3 regions of the Shewanella colwelliana genome follow, and region 2 is predicted to be linked to each of the others. Evidence: predicted binding sites of a transcription regulator. Region 2 holds the regulator's gene; each other region holds the start of a gene.
What was found. The regulator MetJ, encoded in region 2, represses methionine synthesis genes. The targets are predictions, from matches to a motif close to TAGACGTCTAGACGTCTA.

Region 1 (2,280 bases), on a different contig from region 2:
CCAGTGGTGCGCCGTGACAATCATGGCTGCCCGACTTATTTGGCGAGCCAAAACCAATGGTGGTTTTGCAGCAGATCATGCTTGGCTTATCAGTAACCGATTTAGCTTCTTCGATTGCCGCGCGGATAGCATCGCTATCGTGGCCATCAACATCAGCAATCACGTGCCAGCCGTAAGACTCAAAACGCTTTGGTGTATCGTCAGTGAACCAGCCTTCTACGTGACCATCGATAGATATACCGTTGTCATCCCAGAACGCGACCAACTTACCAAGACCTAAGGTTCCCGCTAGTGAACAGGCTTCGTGAGAGATGCCTTCCATCAAACAACCGTCACCAAGGAAACAGTAAGTAAAGTGATCGACAATGTCGTGACCTGGGCGGTTAAACTGAGCTGCCAATGTCTTTTCAGCAATCGCCATACCTACAGCATTACTGATCCCAGCGCCTAGTGGGCCAGTAGTTGTTTCAACACCTGGGGTGTAACCATACTCTGGGTGGCCAGGGGTTTTTGAATGCAGTTGACGGAAGTTTTGTAGCTCTTCAATCGGCAATGCATAACCAGTAAGGTGCAGCAAAGAGTAAATCAGCATTGAACCATGACCGTTAGACAGAATAAAACGATCGCGATCAGCCCACTCTGGGTTGTTTGGGTTATGCTTAAGGAAGTCATTCCAAAGCACTTCAGCGATATCAGCCATTCCCATTGGGGCACCTGGGTGACCAGAATTGGCTTTTTGAACGGCATCCATAGTTAAAGCGCGAATGGCGTTTGCGAGTTCTTTACGAGATGACATGCTCTCTCCTGCTGATAGTTGGGGATTTTGCGGGCAATTGTGGTCGCATATTTTCCCTTACTAGGCGGTGGGACGCAAATAAAAATCACCATTTGATGCAGATTAAACCGATATTACTGCTAAATAAGCATATTTGCCTTGTAGACCCTAGGTGGTTTTACTGGCCCAATTCAAACATTACGCTGTTTATATTGCAGTCAAATTAATCTGGCTGTGACAATAACCAACCTTAACGCTAGGTTTTTTCGCTGTGCATTATAGTCAACCACCCACAAAAACCCCTTAATAAACAAATGATTAAAATTAGATTCTCATTTATATAATGTGACCCATTAGAAAATTTACTGGGCTTTACAGCACAATTTTTGCCGAAAAGGGTGTTATCCATTCGGTTTTCCACTAAAATAGCCGTCTAGATGTAGATACTTCTACACATTCAAATTGTTTAAACACGAGATTTTCCATTATGGCAAAGCACTTGTTCACCTCTGAGTCGGTCTCAGAAGGTCATCCAGATAAAATCGCCGATCAAATTTCTGATGCGGTACTCGACGCGATCTTAGAGCAAGATCCTAAAGCTCGTGTTGCGTGTGAAACATACGTAAAAACCGGCATGGTAATGGTTGGTGGTGAAGTGACCACTTCTGCATGGGTTGATATCGAAGAGATCACCCGTAAAACCGTGCGTGACATTGGTTACACTCACTCAGATATGGGCTTTGATGCTGATTCTTGTGCTGTACTAAACGCCATTGGTAAACAGTCACCAGATATCAATCAAGGTGTTGACCGTGCCGACCCTAAAGAACAAGGCGCTGGTGACCAAGGTCTAATGTTTGGTTACGCCAACAACGAAACTGACGTATTAATGCCTGCGCCGATCACTTATTCGCACAAGCTAGTTAAACGTCAATCTGAAGTACGTAAAGACAATACGCTTCCATGGTTGCGTCCCGATGCAAAAAGTCAGGTGACTTTTGCTTACAACAGTGACGGAAGCATTGCCGGTATCGATGCCGTTGTGCTTTCAACTCAGCACCGTGAAGATGTTAGTCAGCCTGACTTAATCGAAGGCGTGATGGAAACCATCATTAAGCCTGTGCTACCGGCGAAGTGGTTAACTAAAGATACTAAGTACTTTATTAACCCAACAGGCCGTTTTGTTATCGGTGGCCCAGTAGGCGATTGTGGTCTAACCGGTCGTAAGATCATTGTTGATACCTATGGTGGTATGGCGCGTCACGGTGGTGGGGCTTTCTCTGGTAAAGACCCATCAAAAGTTGACCGCAGTGCTGCTTATGCTGCGCGTTATGTGGCTAAGAACATTGTTGCAGCGGGTCTGGCGGATCGTTGTGAGATACAAGTTTCTTATGCTATTGGCGTCGCCGAGCCGACCTCTATTAGCGTTGAAACCTTCGGTACTGGTAAGGTCTCTGAAGATGTATTGATTAAACTAGTACGTCAACATTTCGACCTGCGTCCTT
Region 2 (2,280 bases):
CCAGAGTACGCAGACCACGCAGGGTTAAGTAACTGTCAAACGCAGACCCCGTTAAACCTAAGGTATTTGACCACCAATGAAGTAACTCACCCACCTCAGCGTCTTTAGCCACAACAGCCCCACCAACCACATCGCTGTGGCCATTGATATATTTGGTCGTTGAGTGGATAACAATATCTGCGCCCAACAGTAACGGCTGTTGCAAAATAGGAGAAAGGAAGGTGTTATCTACCACAACTTGAGCGCCAACGTTATGACTCGCATTGGCAATAGCCTCAATATCAACCACACGAAGCAGCGGATTAGATGGGGTTTCTAACCAGACCATTTTAGGCTGTTGCGCAATAGCGGCATCGAGGGCGGCCTGGTCAGTTTGATCTACCACGGCGAGTTTAAATGCCCCTTTCTTAGCAAGGTTGGTGAATAAGCGGTAGCTTCCGCCGTAACAATCATGAGGCACTACGAGCAGATCATCCGGACCCAGTAAACTTGTCACTAAGGTGATAGCAGCCATACCTGTACAAGTCACGACACCCGTCGCCCCTTTTTCAAGCTCGGCGATGGCATCCCCCAAAATAGATCGGGTCGGATTGCCTGAACGGCTATAATCGAAATCTCGTGGGTTTTTATGGCCATCAAAGGAGTAGTTGGTCGACAGATAAATTGGCGGAACAACCGCACCATGTTGGGTATCAGATTCGATACCTCGACGTACTGCGGCGGTGGCTAATTTTCGCTCTGTCATCTTGCACTCCTATCAATCAAATTGGTTTCATTCATCGGTAAAGATGTCTGGACGTCTAAATGTACCTAAGCTAGCCCTGACCGTCAACACATTTAGACGTTTAGACGTCCAAACATTTAGAAATCTATTTGCAATTAACAAAAATTACAGGCAATAATTTGACTGTAATTTGTAAGGGTATAAAATCTGCCCCGAATTTGAGAATTTACAGGTGAGTCGATGACTGAGTGGAATGGCGATTATATCAGCCCATATGCTGAACATGGTAAGAAGAATGAGCAGGTCAAAAAGATCACTGTCTCAATTCCTCTAAAGGTACTTAAAGTGTTAACCGATGAGCGCACTCGTCGTCAGGTTAATAACTTGCGCCATGCCACCAATAGTGAACTGTTGTGCGAAGCCTTTTTGCACGCATACACAGGTCAACCCTTACCAGATGATGAAGATCTTTCAAAAGATAAGCCTGATAGCATCCCTGCTGAAGTGAAAAAGCTCATGACCGAAATGGGCATTGAATGGGAAGAGCTAGAATAGATATCACTCGCATGAGTCGTTAGTGACAACAGCTCGAATAACAGCAACAGGGATCGCTTAGCGGTCCCTGTTTGTTTTTTCACTCGCATCACCCCGTAAGGATAACTAACACGTGACCGACATCTCCTTAGATCTTGTCACTTTTGGACTTGCCTTTATTATCATTTTCCTTGGTGCACTCACCCAAAGTCTCATTGGCTTTGGGCTTGCGGTAGTGGCATCGCCACTGCTCTATCTCGTGGATCCAAGTTTAGTGCCTGCACCTGTCATTATAATGGGGTTTTCTATCTCATTGATGACGCTATTTCGTGAGCGTAACGCATTAGAATTTAACGGCTTACAATATGCCTTACTTGGAAGGATTCCAGGCGGCTTGCTCGGTGCCTCGTTACTGCTATTCGCTCCTCAAGCGGTTCTGGGCTTAGCCATTGCCACCATTGTTGCGCTAGCCGTGCTATTAAGTTTGTTAAAATTCAGTATTCCCGTCAATCGTCGAAGTCTATTTGCCGCAGGCATAGTGTCAGGCATATTTGGCAATATTGCAGCCATTGGCGGACCGCCACTGGCAATACTGCTATCAGGTAAAGATGCCAAACAATTTCGAGCCGCACTCTCAGCCTTTTTTATCTTCAGTTCAACCATTGCATTGCTAATTTTAGCCTTGGCAGGGCTATTGACGACGTACCATTTCTACATCTCATTGCTTTTGTTGCCGGCGGTGTTGTTTGGCTATCTCGTGGCGGGACGTCTCGTTGGTCAAATCGATAAAAACAAAACACGCTCAATGACCTTAATACTTTGTTCTGTGAGCGCATTAATATTAGCGACTAAGTCATTCATAGAGCTATAAATCTCTCTTTAAAAAGCAAAAAGGCTGATAGTGAGTATCAGCCTTTGAGTCATATCCACGTTAATTAAAAATGATAGGATGTTTGAATCACACCACCAATGGCATCGTCACTGCCTACAATACCGGTAAAATCAAGATTAAAAGATTGGCC
Region 3 (2,280 bases), on a different contig from region 2:
TGGCTTAGCCACAGGCGAGTTTGGTTTTGGCGGAGAAGAGAGTGCTGGCGCTGCGTTTTTACGTCGTGATGGCCAAACCTGGTGTACCGATAAAGATGGCTTTATTTTAGCCCTGCTGGCAGCAGAAATACTTGCTGTGACCGGGCAGACACCTGCAGAGCGTTATCAGCAAATGGTCGAGCGCCATGGCGAAAGCTATTATCGTCGTATTGATAATCCGGTCACACAGAAACGAAAGCAGAAATTTAATCAACTCATCGCGAACACTGTTTCAACTGCGCAGCTTGGAAGCGATACTCTGGCAGGCGATTCAATTAAACAGGTGTTAACTCATGCGCCTGGAAATAAAGCGGCCATCGGTGGAATTAAAGTTATTACCGATCGTGCTTGGTTTGCGGCAAGACCATCGGGCACTGAAGCCTTGTTTAAGGTTTATGGTGAGAGTTTTGTCGACGAAGCGCATTTAGAATCTGTGCTGGGTGAAGCACAAACTATGATAGCGGCTATGCTGAGTGACTAGTGCTTAGGTATGCGCATTCGAAGAAACTAAAAAGCCAGTTTAGATTAAACTGGCTTTTTTAATGCTATTTGTTGTCCTCTAATAGGTAAGGTGACAACTTGGTAGTTCATTCTTTTCGAGATAATTTTGGTGATAGTCTTCGGCTTGGTGGAAGGTCAGCACAGGTACGATTTCAGTGACGATATGTCTGAGTCCCCATTTTCCGCTGCGTGTTAACGCCAACTTTGATGCTTCAGCTTGCGCTTTCTGTTCGCTATTGTGGAAAAATATGCAGCTTCGGTACTGGTTTCCAATATCGCCGCCCTGCATATTCAGCTGGGTGGGGTTATGGTTAGACCAAAATACGGCTAATAGCTCGTCGAAACTAACGGCTTGTTCGTCAAACTCTACTTGTACCACTTCAGCGTGGCCAGTCGCGCCCGCTTTGACCTCTTCGTACGTTGTCGTAGCGTCGTTGCCGCCCATATAGCCACAAGTTGCTGAGTCGACGCCTTCAATTTGCTTAAAAAAGTACTCAACACCCCAAAAACACCCTGCACCAAATGTTGCGATGGCCATAATTTACTCCACTTTCTGATCCACTATTTACAATTACTGCCAGCCTAAATAGATGTTTAAACGTTTAGATGGCTAGACGGCTTTATGTTGTGGTAATTTTTCATAAATTGCAACTGTTAAATTTCGCATTTATCCTTTTCCATTGAGTGGATAAATGGCTGATTAACACGTTAAGTGGTACTATTCAGGCAGAAAAAAATGTCGAAAATAAATTCAAGGAGTCATTTCTAGCTAAGGCACACCAGAATAAGTGTCAGAAATGATTTAAATTAAGGAGCTTTACTTGTTACAAGCACAGATTAAGAATCAAAACTTTTTACAGTTCACCCTTGATAATCCCAAAGCAATCTCTGAGCCATTCGCTTTTGAACTTGGCAAGCATACTCAGGTAGAGGTATGGGACACTGGTGTGATTGTTTTTACCCCAAAAGATTGTGACCAAATAGCGGCTAAAGATATTGTGTTGTCATCGGCGGTTCACGGTAATGAAACGGCACCGATAGAACTATGTAATACATTGATTAGTCAGCTTCTTAAGCAGACACTGATCGCTAAACATCGCATTATGTTTTTAATAGGCAATCCTCCTGCAATTCATAACGGCACCCGATTCATTGAAGAGAATTTAAATCGCTTATTCAGTGGTGCTCACTCAGAAGGAGAGGGATTAACTAATGGAGAACGGGTCAGGGCCAAGAAATTAGAGCAGTACGTAGATCGATTCTTTGCTGGAGGAAACGCCGACTCAGAGCGCTTACACTATGATCTGCATACAGCCATTAGGGGATCTAAGCATGAAAAATTTGCCATTTACCCCTTTAGACAAGGCAAAGCATATAGCGCAAAACAGATCATGTTCTTGGCTGCGTCAGGTATCGATACCGTGTTGTTTCATCACGAGCCAACGACTACATTCAGTTATTTTTCCTCTAACAATTACCAAGCTCACGCATTTACTATTGAACTGGGTAAAGTGATGCCAATGGGGCAAAATGATATGACGCGATTTATCGCGTTAAAAGAGATGCTAACGCGTTTAATGACCGCACAAGCGTTAGATTGTGATGAGTTTGATGCCTCTAAGGTTAATCTTTATCAAGTAAACCGTGCCATCAACAAGCAGACCGAGCACTTTGAGTTTACCTTTGCCAATAATGTTGAGAATTTTACCGCATTTCCAAAAGGATACATATTAGCCAAAG

Region 1: a site for MetJ is predicted at 1,202-1,219, ahead of metK (methionine adenosyltransferase). Genes of this name have one in related genera too.
Region 3: a site for MetJ is predicted at 1,128-1,145, ahead of msrA (peptide-methionine (S)-S-oxide reductase MsrA). Genes of this name have one in related genera too.

What each region holds. Positions count from the first base shown of each region.
Region 1 is NZ_MCBT01000044.1:129,836-132,115, forward strand. It holds gene tkt (transketolase) at 1-796, opposite strand, end outside; gene metK (methionine adenosyltransferase) at 1,263-2,280, shown strand, end outside.
Region 2 is NZ_MCBT01000025.1:7,744-10,023, forward strand. It holds gene metB (cystathionine gamma-synthase) at 1-745, opposite strand, end outside; gene metJ (met regulon transcriptional regulator MetJ) at 965-1,279, shown strand; gene BEL05_RS09705 (sulfite exporter TauE/SafE family protein) at 1,401-2,129, shown strand; gene BEL05_RS09710 (conjugal transfer protein TraF) at 2,194-2,280, opposite strand, start outside.
Region 3 is NZ_MCBT01000048.1:514,498-516,777, forward strand. It holds gene pgm (phosphoglucomutase (alpha-D-glucose-1,6-bisphosphate-dependent)) at 1-520, shown strand, start outside; gene msrA (peptide-methionine (S)-S-oxide reductase MsrA) at 599-1,078, opposite strand; gene astE (succinylglutamate desuccinylase) at 1,362-2,280, shown strand, end outside.